2 regions of the Sinorhizobium prairiense genome follow, and region 2 is predicted to be linked to the other one. Evidence: predicted binding sites of a transcription regulator. Region 2 holds the regulator's gene; the other holds the start of a gene.
The links. Region 2 encodes PhoB, which activates phosphate uptake and scavenging genes when phosphate is short. Its sites were predicted from a motif close to TGTCATNNANCTGTCAT; they were not measured.
Positions count from the first base shown of each region.

Region 1: the regulator PhoB is predicted to act here: its motif matches at 2,037-2,053, upstream of N0Q91_RS18535 (DUF2794 domain-containing protein).

Region 1 is NZ_CP104131.1:3,300,062-3,307,688, reverse strand. Features, by position in the region: gene N0Q91_RS18555 (GNAT family N-acetyltransferase) at 1-54, shown strand, start outside; gene N0Q91_RS18550 (ATP-dependent Clp protease proteolytic subunit) at 72-689, opposite strand; gene N0Q91_RS18545 (SRPBCC family protein) at 734-1,093, opposite strand; gene N0Q91_RS18540 (ArsR/SmtB family transcription factor) at 1,090-1,404, opposite strand; gene N0Q91_RS18535 (DUF2794 domain-containing protein) at 1,612-2,022, opposite strand; gene N0Q91_RS18530 (DUF1223 domain-containing protein) at 2,349-3,167, opposite strand; gene acnA (aconitate hydratase AcnA) at 3,407-6,097, opposite strand; gene ccmA (heme ABC exporter ATP-binding protein CcmA) at 6,368-6,991, shown strand; gene ccmB (heme exporter protein CcmB) at 6,988-7,627, shown strand, end outside.
Region 2 is NZ_CP104131.1:2,630,144-2,637,770, reverse strand. Features, by position in the region: gene pstC (phosphate ABC transporter permease subunit PstC) at 1-1,426, shown strand, start outside; gene pstA (phosphate ABC transporter permease PstA) at 1,423-2,745, shown strand; gene pstB (phosphate ABC transporter ATP-binding protein PstB) at 2,759-3,574, shown strand; gene phoU (phosphate signaling complex protein PhoU) at 3,664-4,377, shown strand; gene phoB (phosphate regulon transcriptional regulator PhoB) at 4,488-5,171, shown strand; gene N0Q91_RS15390 (GcrA family cell cycle regulator) at 5,279-5,800, opposite strand; gene N0Q91_RS15385 (aspartate aminotransferase family protein) at 6,210-7,409, shown strand; gene argF (ornithine carbamoyltransferase) at 7,484-7,627, shown strand, end outside.

The sequences.
Region 1 (7,627 bases), 670 kb from region 2:
ACCGCAACGAAGCCCGCCGAGGGCGTCTATCCGGATACGCTTTATAGGAGCTGAGCCTGCGCAGGTGAGCTTCAAGCGTCAAATTCAGCGCCCAACTCCCGTTCGGTGAGGATGCGGTCGATCAGACCCCACTCCAGAGCTTCTTCCGCCGTCATGAAACGGTCGCGATCCATCGCGCGCTCGAATTCTTCATATGTTCGCCCGCAATGCTCGGCATAAAGCCGCGTCATGCGGTGTTTGGTTCGCCTGATTTCCTCGGCATGGATGAGCATATCGGAGGCCTGTCCCTGAAAGCCGCCCGAAGGTTGATGGACGAGGATGCTTGCATTGGGCAGGGCGGTGCGCTCGCCCGCTTCGCCTGCCATCAGCAGGAACGAACCCATCGAACGGGCCGTCCCCATGCAAAGCGTATGCACGGGCGCCCGGATGTAACGCATCGTGTCGTACATCGCGAAGCCGCTGGTAACGACACCGCCGGGCGAGTTTATATAGAGTTGGATCGGTTTTCTGGGGCTTTCGGCTTCCAGGAACAACAACTGTGCGCAAACGAGAGCAGACACTGCATCGTTCACCTCGCCGTTCAGAAAGATTATTCGCTCACGCAGCAGGCGGGAATAGATGTCGAATGAGCGCTCGCCACGGCTGGATTGCTCGACGACCATAGGGACGAGTTGCATCGCTTCGCGCATAGGCGAACTCCTGTCTGATGAACTTGTTTTGGTAGAATGAGGCGTCAGGCGGCGCGCATCAGCCAAAGCCGGTTGCTGTTCGCCGCCGGCGGAGTTCGCGGAGCCAGCCGCTCATCCTCCAGCCCATGGATAATTCTCAGAATCGTGCCGCCGTCATTGCTGGGCCTGACCTGGAACGCCACGAGGCTTTCGAGAAAGGGAGGTTCGTCGTCGCGCATTCTGTAGCGAATTTCCCTGCCCGGTGCGGTGGAGACAGGCTCAGCCCCAGCCAGTTCCCGCCTGGGCAGCCATCGCTCACGGAACTCAGGCATGCTGATTGCCCGCCACACCTTTTCGGGCGATTCATCGAGTTCGTATTCGAGCACCAGATTCCTTGCCGGCTCGTTCAGTTCCACATCGTTCATTGATCCATATCCCTCAGCAAGACCTTCAACGCATCGATCCGCGCCGGCCAGTAGGCGCGATATTTCGCCAGCCATCCGGCAACGAGCGCCAGCCCCTCCGGGTCGACCTCGTAGTTCACGAAGCGCCCCTGCCGTTCCTCCCGCACCAGCTTTGCATTACGCAACACGTGGAGATGTTGGGACATGGCCGGCTGGCTGATGTCCATTCCGTTGCGCAAGGCACTGGCGTTCATGCTTCCGCTCGCCAGCTTCTCGAAGATTGCACGGCGTGTCGGGTCAGCGAGCGCTTTGAATATGTCGTTCTCAGTCATGACGTCAGATAAGCATACACTTATCTGATTCGCAACACGGATGGCACGCTTCGATGCAAGCGGTTTGGCGCCGCCAACCGATTCAGGGATAAATCCGCACGCGGGAAGAGGGGGCCGAGGCGAAGCGCTGCCGCTTGTCCCTTCGCCCCGCCTGCGGGGAGAAGGTGCCGGCAGGCGGATGAGGGGCGGCTCCGAGTGATATGTCGGTCAGGTTTTGACGAGCTTCAGCACCTTGTCGAAGGCCTTGAGCACCTGGGCGAGCTCGTGGCCTCGCTTCAATATCGTCCCGTGAGCGTTGAGCACGCTGAAGGCGCCCTGTTTCGCGGCGAGCTTCGGGTTTTTCTCGATGCGGTAGAGAGGCACTTCTCCGGCGCGCTTGAACACCGAAAAAACGGCCCGGTCCCTCAGGTGGTCGATCGCATAGTCGCGCCACTCCCCTTCGCCCACCATACGGCCGTAGACCTTGAGAATCAGGTCGAGTTCGCGGCGATGGAAGGTGACGGGCGGGGGGTTCTTGGCTTGCTTGTATTCGTGAAGATCGACGACCACATCGGAGGTGGTCTGGCCGTAGTGACGTGCTTCGCCTCGCGGCAAATCCGTTTCATCAGTCATCGGCATTTCGGCCTTCTAATGTGACAGGACCACGACAGTGTGCCTCACACGATCGGAAAAGCAAGCCGGAAGCTGTTGATCAATGTCAGCAATTCTTGGGGCTGCCGCAATTCAGTCAAAACGCCGCCCCAATTCGCCGCAACACTCCGACCGCTGCCGGACAGAGTCGTTGCCACCGTATGTCCGGCCAGCCGTCATGCTGCGGGAGGTTCTCGAACGCAGACATGGCTGGTTCGGTCCGGTAACTTCGAACCCTCAGCCCCAGCCCCTCGATGCTGCCGGGCCGAACCATCCCCTGTTCCGCCGCAAGCGATGCGGAACGTTTCCTGTCATCAGAGCTTTCCCTGCGGCCCTGCGAGAACCGTTGCGGCGCCGATGATGGCTCCCGGCGTTTCCTTGTCCTTCATCGATTGCAGCAGCACCGCGCAACCGCTATTGCCCTGGCCTTCGATCAGGACCGAGGCGGGCAGCGTGAATTCCGCTGGCTTGCCCTCCCACATGCCGATGGTCTGGATGTCGCGCACGGCATGCCAATACGCGATCTCCTTGCCGCTGTTCTCGCCCTTCTCGACCTTGACCACCCTTGCCCGGTCGAAATAGACGACGACGACGTTCGCCCTGCCTTTGCCGGCACCGACCTTGATCGAGATTTCATCGCCGCCGATCGAGGCGGCGATCGGCACCGACAGGCCCTTGCCCTTCTCGTCCATCAAAGCAAGCCGGTTCCTGATGGCCGGCAGGTCCGCGCCGTTGGCGTGGTCGCGCCCGTTCAGGATCGCCTGCGGCGTATAGACGCCGTAGCGGCCGAGCATGCGCGCATAAGCATATTGCCGCTCGGTGTTTTCCTTGGAAGCGAGCGTGTCCGCCCATCCGAGATAGTTCCAATAGTCGACATGATAGGCGAGCGCGACGACCTCGCCTTCATCGACGAGCTTCTTGAGCGCCGCGTCCGCCGGGGGACAGGAGGAGCAGCCCTGGCTGGTGAAGAGTTCGACGACGCCCTTGAGCGCCCCGTCCTTGACCGCTCCATCCTTGACCGGCCCGCTCTCGGCCGCCCTGCCGTCATCCGCTGCGGAAGCTCCGCAGAACGCACCAAACAGCCCGATCGCCAGGGCGAGACGTCGGATTGTTGGTGTGCAGGCGGATATCATGGCGTCTTTGTTCGTGCTCGTTAGAGCACTTCCGGGAAAATGTGGAACGTTTCCATCCGGAAGTGCGTCGCTTCAACGCGTTTGCCGCGCGGGGAGACCCCTACATACGACGGGTATTCTTCAACGAAAAGTCACGTTGGAGTGACTGCCGCAAAGCCGTGCAAAACCCTGTGGACCGGACAATAAAAAGCCGGGGCGTCGATGTGGACGCCCCGGCTTTTCTGTTCATACGTCGCCGATCAGGCGGCGAGATCGCGCAGAACCGTCTGCAGGATGCCGCCATTGTTGACGTAGGTGACCTCGTCGAGCGTATCGATGCGGCAAATGAGCGGGACCTCCTTCACGGAGCCGTCGCCATAGGTGATCTTCGCCACGCGCTTCTCGCGCGGCTGGACATTGGCGAGATTCTCGATCGTCACGACTTCGTCGCCCTTGAGAGCCAGCGATTCCCAGGTCGTGCCTTCCTCGAAGACGAAGGGTACGACGCCCATGCCGACCAGGTTCGAACGATGGATGCGTTCGAAGGACTGGGCAATCACGGCCTTGACGCCGAGGAGGTTGGTGCCCTTGGCCGCCCAGTCACGCGAAGAGCCGTTGCCGTATTCGACGCCGGCGAAGATGACGAGCGGAACGCCCTCCTCCTTGTACTGCATGGCCGCGTCATAGATCGACATCTCCTCCTTGGAGGGATAGTGGATCGTATAACCGCCTTCCTTGCCGTTCGGGCCGAGCATGTGGTTGCGGATGCGGATATTGGCGAAGGTGCCGCGCATCATCACCTCATGATTGCCGCGGCGCGTGCCGTACTGGTTGAAGTCGGCAATCCCGACGCCGTGCTCGAGCAGATAGGCGCCGGCAGGCGAGGCCGCCTTGATCGAACCGGCCGGGGAAATGTGGTCGGTGGTGATCTTGTCGCCGAAGAGACCGAGGACACGGGCGTTCTTGATGTCGGAAATGCCGGCACCCTTCTTGCCCATGCCGACGAAATAGGGCGGGTTCTGGACGTAGGTGGACCCCTCGTCCCAGGCATAGGTCTGGCCGGCCGGAACCTGGACGGCCTGCCAGTTGGCGTCGCCCTTGAACACGTCCGCATATTTGGTCGCGTAGAGCTCGCGGGTGACGTATTTGAAGATGAAGTCCTGGATCTCCTGCGAAGTCGGCCAGATGTCCCTGAGGTAGATGGGCTGCCCGTTCTGGTCTTCGCCGATCGGCTCCTTCGTCAGGTCCTTCTGGACGGAACCCGCCAGCGCGTAGGCGACGACGAGCGGCGGCGAGGCGAGATAGTTCGCCTGCACGTCCGGCGAGATGCGGCCTTCGAAGTTGCGGTTGCCGGAAAGCACGCCGGCGGCGATCAGACCCTTGTCGTTGATCGTCTTGGAGATCTCCGTCGGCAGCGGGCCGGAATTGCCGATGCAGGTTGTGCAGCCGAAGCCGACCAGATTGAAGCCGAGCTTGTCGAGATCTGTCTGGAGGCCGGATTTCGACAGGTACTCGGCGACGACCTGCGATCCGGGCGCCAGCGACGTCTTGACCCAGGGTTTCGTCTTCAGGCCCTTGGCGACCGCCTTGCGGGCAAGCAGGCCGGCGGCGATCAGCACCGAGGGGTTCGAGGTGTTGGTGCAGGAGGTGATCGCGGCGATCGCGACGTCGCCATGACCAAGATCGTAGTCGGTCCCCTCGACCGCGTAGCGGTTGGCGAGCTGGCCGGGCTTCTTGTAGTCGTTGTCGAGCGCCGCCGCGAAGCCGGAGGCGATGTTCTCGAGCGCGATGCGGCCCTCGGGGCGCTTGGGGCCGGCCATCGACGGCACGACGTCGCCGAGGTCGAGTTCCAGCGTGTCGGTGAAGACGAGCTCGGAACCATCCCCTTCCCGCCACATGCCTTGGGCCTTGGAATAGGCTTCGACCAGCGCGATGCGGCTCTCTTCACGACCCGAGATGGTGAGATAGTTGATCGTTTCGGCATCGACCGGGAAGAAGCCGCAGGTGGCGCCGTATTCCGGGCCCATATTGCCGATCGTCGCGCGATCCGCGAGCGTCATGTTGTCGAGGCCGGAGCCGAAGAATTCGACGAACTTGGAGACGACGCCCTTCTTGCGCAGCATCTGCACGACGGTAAGCACGAGGTCGGTCGCGGTCACGCCTTCCTTGAGCCTGCCGGTGAGCTTGAAGCCGATGACTTCCGGCAGGAGCATGGAAACCGGCTGGCCGAGCATCGCCGCTTCGGCTTCGATGCCGCCGACGCCCCAACCGAGCACGCCCAGCCCATTGATCATCGTCGTGTGGCTGTCCGTGCCGACGCAGGTATCCGGATAGGCGGTGACTTCGCCGTCCTCTTCCCTGGTCCAGACGGCCTGGCCCAGATATTCGAGATTGACCTGGTGACAGATGCCGGTGCCGGGCGGCACGACGCGGAAGTTCTTGAAGGCCTGCTGGCCCCATTTGAGGAAGCGGTAGCGCTCGCCGTTGCGCTGGTATTCAAGCTCGACATTGCGGGCAAAGGCGGTCGGCGTGCCGAATTCGTCGACGATCACCGAGTGGTCGATGACGAGATCGACGGGAACGAGCGGATTGATCTTTTCCGGGTCGCCGCCGAGCGAAACCATCGCGTCGCGCATTGCCGCTAGGTCGACGACGGCCGGAACGCCGGTGAAGTCCTGCATCAGCACGCGCGCCGGGCGATAGGCGATCTCGTTCTCGGCCGTGCCCTTGTCGCCGAGCCATGCGGCGATGTTTTCGATGTCCTTCTTGGTGACCGAGCGTCCATCCTCATTGCGCAACAGGTTTTCCAGCAGAACCTTCATCGAATAGGGAAGCTTCGAGATGCCGGCGAGGCCGTTCGCCTCCGCCTTCGGCAGGCTGTAGTAGACATAGTCCACGCCGTTGACCGTGAGCGTGGAGCGACAATTGAAGCTGTCTAGGGATTTGGACACTGGATGATACCCCGTTCCGTCTGATCGCCAAAAACTGACGTACGAACGCCCGAGCACCTGTGAGGCGCGAAGTGGGATGCGGGTACGGTCATTTCCGCTGTCCGTACGTGGAAGCTCGTTCCATGTTCGGCGCTAGGATGAAATTCACGCCGACCGCTGGCGTGTTGGCCGCCTTATAGATAATTTCTCCAAATCGTGCCAGACCAACCAAGGTTCAATCGGAACTTTTTTTGCTCCGCGAAAAGACACGTCAAGGGAAGCTGGAAATTCATGCGCCTCATGGCTGAAGGTTTGAGTGCGAGGCGCGGCGAGGACCTGATTTTCAACGATATTTCCTTCGCGCTGGCTGCCGGCGAGGCGCTTGTGGTAACGGGTCCGAACGGTGCCGGCAAGTCGACCCTCCTGCGCGTCCTGGCGGGGCTCCTCGAGCCGGAATCGGGCCGCGTCCGGCTGGAGGACGGCCCATCGGGATACGAACATCCGCGCGAACTCAGCCACTATCTCGGCCACCGCAACGCGATGAAGCGCGAGCTGACGGTGGAGGAAAACCTCACCTTCTGGCAACGCTTCCTTGGCGATTCGCCGGGCGGCTCCGGCATCGGCCTCGTCGAAGCGGCGGAGGCAGTGGGGCTCGCCGACATCATTCATCTGCCCTTCGGCTATCTTTCCGCCGGCCAGCAGCGGCGCATGGCCATGGCGAAGCTCATTGTCGCCTTCCGGCCCATCTGGCTTCTCGACGAGCCGACGGTGGCGCTCGACGTCAGCGCCGACAGGCTTTTTGCCGGACTGGTCGCCGCCCATCTCGACCGCGGCGGCGTCGTCGTCGCGGCCACCCACCAGCCGCTTGGATTCGCGGGGGCGAAAAGCCTTGAAATGACGGGATTCGTCCATTGATCGCGCTCTTCTTCCGGGATCTCAAGCTTTCGGTGCGCGCCGGCGGCGGCGCGATGATCGGCGTGCTTTTCTTCATGACGGTCGTCGCGGTCATCCCCTTCGGCGTCGGCCCCGATCTGAACCTGCTCGCCCGCATCGGCCCGGCGATCCTCTGGATCGGCGCGCTGCTCGCGTCGCTGCTCGGCCTCGACAGGCTCTTTCAGGCGGAGCGCGAGGACGGTTCGCTCGACCTCATCATGATGCAGGAGACGCCCTTGCTCCTGGCCGTTCTCGTCAAGTGCGCCGCTCATTGGACCGCCACGGGCCTGCCGCTGGTGATCGCATCGCCCTTTCTTGGACTGTTCATGAACATGGACGAAGGCGCCATCGGAGCCACCATGGTCACCCTGCTCGCGGGGACGCCGGCGATAACCTTCATCGGCGCGGTCGGTGCTGCTGTCGCGGTGGCGCTGCCGCGCGGCGGGCTGCTCGTCTCGATCCTCGTCCTGCCGCTTGCCATACCGGTGCTCATCTTCGGCGTCAGCGCGGTCTATGCGGCGATCGAGGATCCGGCCCCGTTTCTGCCGCCTTTCATGATATTGATGGCGATAACCCTGTTCTTCGCGGTGATCGGACCAGTGGCGGCCGCGGCGGCAC
Region 2 (7,627 bases):
CGGCCGTGCGCGCTCGTTCGCCCGGTCCGGAGGCAAGCTCGCCAGCCTGCATTCCCTGCCCGGATATCACGGCAGCTACGTCGCCATCTGGGCGATGCTGCCGGCTCTTCTTCTGCTTGCGGTATGGCTCGTCGCAGCTCCGATCTATGTCGATTACTCCGTTCGCTCGTCTCTTCCGGAACCGGTCCAGAACCAGGGGGCAGCCACCGTTCAGCTCGCGCTCGGTCAGGTCAAGTCCGTGGCCGCGGGCTTCGAACGCCTGAATGCGGGCGAGGTCGCTGCAATCGAGAACGGTTCGACCAACATGCGGGAAGCCCTGGCCGCCAAGGGCGTGGCGCTTGCCGGCGAGGGCGAGCCTTACATGATCCAGTCCGCCCAGCAGTTCAATGCGATGCGGCAATATAGCCGCTGGCTGATGAGCGCCGTCGTGCTGCTCGTTTCCGTTGCCGGCGGGCTCTACGCCATCCGCAATATCGACGTCCGTTTCCGTGCCCGCAATCGGGTGGAGCGCGTCATGCTCGGCTCGCTCATCTTCGCCTCTTCCATAGCCATTCTGACGACGGTCGGCATCGTCGCCTCGATGCTCTCGGAGGCGGGCCGCTTCTTCACCATGGTCTCGCCCTTCGAGTTCTTCTTCGGCACGGTCTGGGATCCGCGCTTCGCTGCGGCCGGAAGCGGCGGCGCCTCCGGCCAGTTCGGCCTGCTGCCGCTCCTTGCCGGCACCCTGTATATCGCCTTCGTGGCGATGCTTTTCGCGGTGCCGATCGGGCTTTTCGCCGCCATCTACATGGCCGAGTATGCGAGCCCGCGGCTGCGTTCCACAGCCAAGCCTCTTCTGGAGGTGCTCGCCGGCATCCCGACGATCGTCTACGGCTTCTTCGCGCTGGTCACCGTCGGGCCTTTCCTGCGCGACATCTCCGCGCAACTGAACGGTCTCGTCACCGGCAACTACCAGAACTTCATTCAGGCCCAGAGCGTCATCACCGCCGGCATCGTCATGGGCATCATGCTCATCCCGTTCGTTTCGTCGTTGTCCGACGACATCATCACCCAGGTGCCGCGGGCGCTGCGTGACGGTTCTCTCGGTCTCGGTGCGACGCGCTCGGAAACGGTGAAGAAGGTGATCCTGCCTGCAGCACTTCCCGGCATCGTCGGGGCGCTGCTTTTGACGGCCTCGCGCGCGGTGGGCGAGACGATGATCGTCGTGCTCGCTGCCGGCGTCGCGGCGCGCATGCAATTGAACCCCCTCGAGCCGATGACCACGGTGACGGTCAAGATCGTGAATCAGCTGACGGGCGACCTCGAGTTCACCTCGCCGCAGACGCTGGTCGCCTTTGCGCTCGGCATCACGCTCTTCGTCATCACGCTCGGCCTCAACATCTACGCGCTCTACATCGTGCGCAAATATCGGGAACAGTACGAATGACCGAATTTGCCTCCCCGACGGTAAGGGTCTCCACCCGACCTGCCGCAAGCCGACGCGATATCGGCATCAAGCGCCGCTATGCCGCGGAGCGCCGCTTCCGTGCCTTCGGAATCAGCGCCATCGCCATCGGTCTGTTCTTCCTCGCGGTTCTCCTCTGGAGCGTCGTTTCGAAGGGCTATACCGCCTTCCAGCAGACGACGATCACGTTGCCGATCGAGTTTTCCGAGAAGGTGATCGATCCGAAGAACGAACGGGCGTCCGATCCGAAGCGGCTCTATACCGCCAACTATCCGCTGCTCGTGCGGGAGGCTCTGGTCAAGCAGCTCGGCCTCGATCCGTCGAAGCGGCCGCTGGTGAAGCAGGCGACCGATATGGTCTCCGCCAGCGCCCGGACGCAACTGCGTGACATCGTCGTCGCCGATCCGTCGGTGATCGGCAGGACGGTTCCCGTCACGCTGCTTGCCGAGGCGAACATCGACTCCGCCTTCAAGGGCCAGATCGACCTGTCGGTCGACGAAGCCAAACGCAAGGTGAAGGATGCGCAGGTCGCGTGGATGAACCAGCTTGCCGAGGCCGGCGTGCTCAAGAAGAGCTTCAACACCGGCATCTTCACCTTCGGCGCATCGAGCCGGCCTGAAGCGGCGGGTGTCGGCGTGGCCCTTCTCGGCTCGCTCTACATGATGCTGATCGTGCTCGTGCTGTCGCTGCCGATCGGCGTCGCCGCCTCCATCTATCTCGAGGAGTTCGCGCCGAAAAACCGGCTGACGGACCTGATCGAGGTGAACATCAACAACCTGGCGGCCGTACCGTCCATTGTCTACGGCCTCCTCGGGCTTGCCGTCTTCATCAACTTCGCGGGCATGCCGCGCTCGGCAGCACTCGTCGGCGCCTTCGTGCTGACGCTGATGACGCTACCGACCATCATCATCGCTACCCGGGCGGCCCTGAAGGCAGTGCCGCCGTCGATCCGCTCCGCCGCACTCGGCCTGGGCGCATCGAAGATGCAGACCATCTTCCATCACGTGCTGCCGCTTGCCATGCCCGGCATCCTGACCGGCACGATCATTGGCCTCGCCCATGCGCTGGGCGAAACGGCGCCGCTGCTTCTGATCGGCATGGTCGCCTTCGTGGTCGACTTTCCGGGGTCGCCGCTGGAGCCATCCACGGCGCTGCCGGTGCAGATCTACATGTGGGCGAACGAGGCAGAACGTGCCTTCGTCGAGCGTACGTCCGGAGCGATCATCATTCTCCTGATCTTTCTCATCTTCATGAATCTCGGCGCAATTCTCTTGCGGCGTCGCTTTGAGCGTCGCTGGTAGTGGGGTAAGGACTATGAACATCATGTCGGAAGCTGCAGTCGAAAAGGCTCTTGAGCAGAAAATGAATACGGTGCCTTACAAGATGATCGGCAACGATGTGTCGGTCTATTACGGCGAAAAGCGTGCGCTCTTCGACGTCAACCTCAATATCCGCGAGAACACGGTCACGGCGCTGATCGGTCCGTCCGGTTGCGGCAAATCGACGTTTCTGCGCACTTTGAACCGCATGAACGACACGATCGAGAACTGCCGCGTCACGGGCAAGATCACGCTCGACGAGGACGATATCTACGATCCGTCGATCGACGTGGTGGAATTGCGTGCCCGCGTGGGCATGGTGTTCCAGAAACCCAATCCGTTCCCGAAGTCGATCTACGACAATGTCTCCTACGGCCCGCGCATCCATGGCCTGGCACGCACCAAGACCGAGCTCGACGAGGTCGTGGAAACGAGCCTTCAGAAGGCCGGGCTCTGGAACGAGGTGAAGGATCGGCTGCAGGAGCCGGGCACCGGGCTTTCCGGCGGCCAGCAGCAGCGCCTCTGCATCGCCCGCGCCGTTGCCGTCAGCCCGGAAGTCATTCTGATGGACGAGCCCTGCTCGGCGCTCGATCCCATCGCGACCGCGAAAGTCGAGGAACTCATCCACGAATTGCGTGCGAATTTCACGATCGTGATCGTCACCCACTCGATGCAGCAGGCGGCGCGCGTGTCGCAGCGCACGGCCATGTTCCATCTCGGCAATCTCGTCGAGGAGAACGATACCGATAAAATGTTCACCAACCCGGACGATCAGCGCACCCAGGACTACATCATGGGCCGCTTCGGCTGATGGCCGGAGAGGGGCGGCGCTTTTCCGTCCCTCCCGGTTAAGACCGAACGAGGCCCATTCAGAACAGCGCGTCCCCCGAGGAAACGAATATGTCTCACGCACACATCATGTCCGCCTTCGACGAAGAGTTGAAGTATCTCACGCGCCGCATCTCCGAGATGGGCGGTCTCGCCGAGCAGATGGTCGCGGACTCCGTCCGTGCGCTCGTCAATTCCGATCTCGCCCTGGCCCAGAAGGTGATTTCCGACGACACCATTCTGGACGACGCGGAACGGCAGATCGGCGAAAAGGCGATCGTCACTATTGCCAAACGCCAGCCCATGGCCTCGGATCTTCGGGAGATCATGGGTTCGATCCGCATCGCCGCGGACCTGGAGCGCGTGGGCGACCTCGGCAAGAACACCGCAAAGCGGGTGATTGCCGTGGCCGGTTCAGGCATACCGCGCAAGCTTGCGCGCGGCCTCGAACACCTGGCTGAGCTCGCGCTCGTTCAGTTGAAGGAAGTCCTGGACGTCTACGCGTCCCGTTCGCCGGAAAAGGCGAACAGCATTCGCGAACGCGATGAAGAGATCGATGCGATCTACACGTCCCTGTTCCGGGAACTGCTGACCTATATGATGGAAGATCCGCGCAACATCACGCCGTGCACGCATCTTCTTTTCTGCGCCAAGAACATCGAGCGTATCGGCGATCACGCGACCAATATCGCCGAAACGATCTACTATATGGCGACAGGCGCCCAGCCGCAGGGCGAACGGCCGAAGGACGACATGACGTCGACATTGGGTTCCGTGACGGACTGAGATCGCCCGGCATCCGGTGCCTATGCAGAATTGTTCTGGCCGCCTCGGCGCGGCCTACCACCGTGCGCGGCGGCATGACGGCTGTCGTGCGTAGGAAGGAGTCCTACTGAATGTTGCCGAAGATTGCCGTAGTCGAAGACGAGGAAGCCCTGAGCGTTCTCCTGCGCTACAATCTCGAGGCGGAAGGCTTCGAGGTCGATACGATCCTTCGCGGCGACGAGGCGGAGATCCGCCTGCAGGAGCGCCTGCCCGACCTTCTCATCCTCGATTGGATGTTGCCCGGGGTTTCCGGTATCGAGCTCTGCCGCAGGCTGCGCCAGCGGCCGGAAACGGAGCGTCTGCCGATCATCATGCTGACCGCGCGCGGCGAGGAAAGCGAGCGCGTGCGGGGCCTTGCCACCGGCGCCGACGATTACGTCGTCAAGCCCTTCTCGACGCCGGAACTGATGGCGAGGGTCAAGGCGATGCTCAGGCGCGCCAAGCCCGAGGTTCTGTCGACGCTCCTGCGCTGCGGCGATATCGAGCTCGACCGGGAGACGCACCGCGTCCACCGACGCAGTCGCGAAGTGCGCCTTGGCCCAACGGAGTTCCGGCTGCTGGAATTTCTAATGTCCTCACCGGGGCGCGTCTTCTCCCGTTCACAGCTCCTGGACGGTGTCTGGGGACACGACATCTATGTCGACGAACGGACCGTGGACGTTCATGTCGGGCGGCTGCGCAAGGCGCTGAACTTTTCCAACATGCCGGACGTCATCCGGACGGTGCGCGGCGCTGGCTATTCGCTGGAGAGCTGAGGCTGAAGGTCGCTGCCGCCCGTGCCGGCTTGCGGCACGGCAAAGAAAAAGGGGCCTTTCCGGCCCCGATTTTCGTCGTGCATCCAGAGCGGGATGAGCAAGGCGCCTCAGCGCATGCGCCGGCGCTCGGCAGAGGGCTGGTAGGCCAGCCGGGCATGGAAGGTGCAATAGGGAGAGGCTTCCGGGAAGTCGTTGCCGCAGAAGTGGAACTCTTCCTTGAGCGGGTCGCCGATCGGCCACTTGCAGGTGCGTTCGGTAAGCTCCGTGAGCTCCAGCCGCCGCGACATCGGCAGGACGATGTTCCTGTCGATCTGCAGCTCCTGGTCCATTTCCAGGTCGACTGCGAGCTCTTCCTTGAGCGCGGTCGCACCGGCCGTGCGGGTCACGGTGCGTGTTACGGAACGCGCAGCATAGTTCGGTGCGCGCGGGGCAGACGTCGCCCGTTTGGGCCGGGCTGCAGCGGTCGTGCTTCCGCCGGCCTTGGCGCGCCCGGGCAGGCTCAGCCGATGAACCTTTCCGATGACCGCGTTGCGGCTGACGCCGCCCAACTGCGCCGCGATCTGGCTGGCGCTCAGGCCCTCCGACCACAGCTTCTTCAGTTTCTCGACCCGCTCGTCAGTCCAGTTCATCTCTGCACTCCCCGTTCTCGGCGTTGGGATGGCGGAATCCGTCACCGCTCTCCGGGAAAAACCCGAAGATTCAACGCGATAATACTTTTGGTGACTAGGTCCGCCGCATGCGTCTAGTAATTGAATGTTAACCTACCGGCAGGGTGACTCCGTGGCAAGAGTCGCCGGAATCGCGCCGAATCGATTTCGCGGTTTTCCCCAACTTGCTGTCGGAGCGTTGCATTTTTGCAAGTCCCAGAGTGCGATTTTTTCGTGCTTCGGAATCGGCATCCGCAAAGCGCCTGCAAACCTTGGTTTTGTTGACATCGCGGTGCGAAATGGGAATAGTGCCTGTCGCCGCCGCAAGGCGGCATTTTTGATTTTTATCGGGCCGAATGGTCCGTGCCGCCGGAATGAAGGAGAGCTCGACATGGCCGCAACCACGCCGCTTTACGACACCTATCTGCGCGCGCCGTTGCGTTTCGAACGAGGTGAAGGCGTTTGGCTGATCGCCGAAGACGGCACGCGCTATCTCGATTTCGCTGCCGGTGTCGCCGTAAACTCGCTCGGCCATGCCCATCCTCATCTCGTCGAGGCGCTGAAGGCGCAGGCCGACAAGGTCTGGCATCTGTCCAATCTCTACGAGATTTCGGGGCAGGAAAGCCTTGCCCGGAGGCTGACCCAGGTGACCTTCGCCGATCGGGTGTTCTTCACCAATTCCGGTGCGGAAGCGCTCGAATGTGCGATCAAGACGGCGCGGCGCTATCACTTCGCCAAGGGGCACGTCGAGAAGTTCCACGTCATCACCTTCGAAGGTGCTTTCCACGGCCGCACGCTCGCAACGATCGCCGCCGGCGGACAGCAGAAATACATCGAGGGCTTCGGGCCGAAGGCGCCGGGCTTCTATCAGGTCCCCTTCGGCGATATCGCGGCGGTCAAGAACGCGATCAATGAAGAAACCGCGGCGATCCTCGTCGAGCCGATCCAGGGCGAGGGCGGCATTCGGCCGGCATCGAAGGAATTCATGCAGGGGCTGCGCGAACTTTGCGACGAGTTCGGCCTGCTTCTGATCCTCGACGAGGTCCAGTCCGGTGTCGGCCGGACCGGCAAGCTCTTCGCCCATGAATGGGCTGGCATCAAACCGGATATCATGGCCGTAGCCAAGGGCATCGGCGGCGGCTTCCCGCTCGGCGCTTGCCTTGCGACGGAAGCGGCGGCCGCCGGCATGGTGGCGGGCACGCACGGGTCGACCTATGGCGGCAACCCGCTCGCAATGGCGGTCGGAAATGCCGTGCTCGACGTCGTTCTCGCCGAAGGCTTCCTCGATCAGGTGCGCGAGGTTGCTCTCGTCTTCCGTCAGGGGCTCGCTTCGCTGAAGGATCGTTTTCCGGACGTGATCGAGGAAATCCGCGGCGACGGGCTGATGCTCGGCATCAAGGCCAAGGTGCCCTCCGCGGACCTTTTGAAGGCGATCCGCGCCGAGAAGCTGCTCGTCGTCCCGGCCGGCGAAAACGTGCTGCGCCTGTTGCCGCCGCTGATCACCACCCCCGCGGAGGCGCGCGAAGGACTGGCACGGCTCGAACGCGCCGCGGAGGCGGTGAGTGGCAAGAGCGGCAACGCCGCGGCTTGAATGCCCCGACGTTTCGGATCGATCCGGCCCGGGCGGGGCCGACAAACGGATTCTACGACAGGAAACAAGGCAGTATGACCAGACACTTCCTCGATCTCTCGGCCATGACGGCCACCGACCTCAGGACCATCATCGACGATGCCCGCGTCCGCAAGTCGGCGACCAAGGCAGGGACTGCCGAGAAGCCGCTTGCCGGCAAGATGCTCGCGATGATCTTC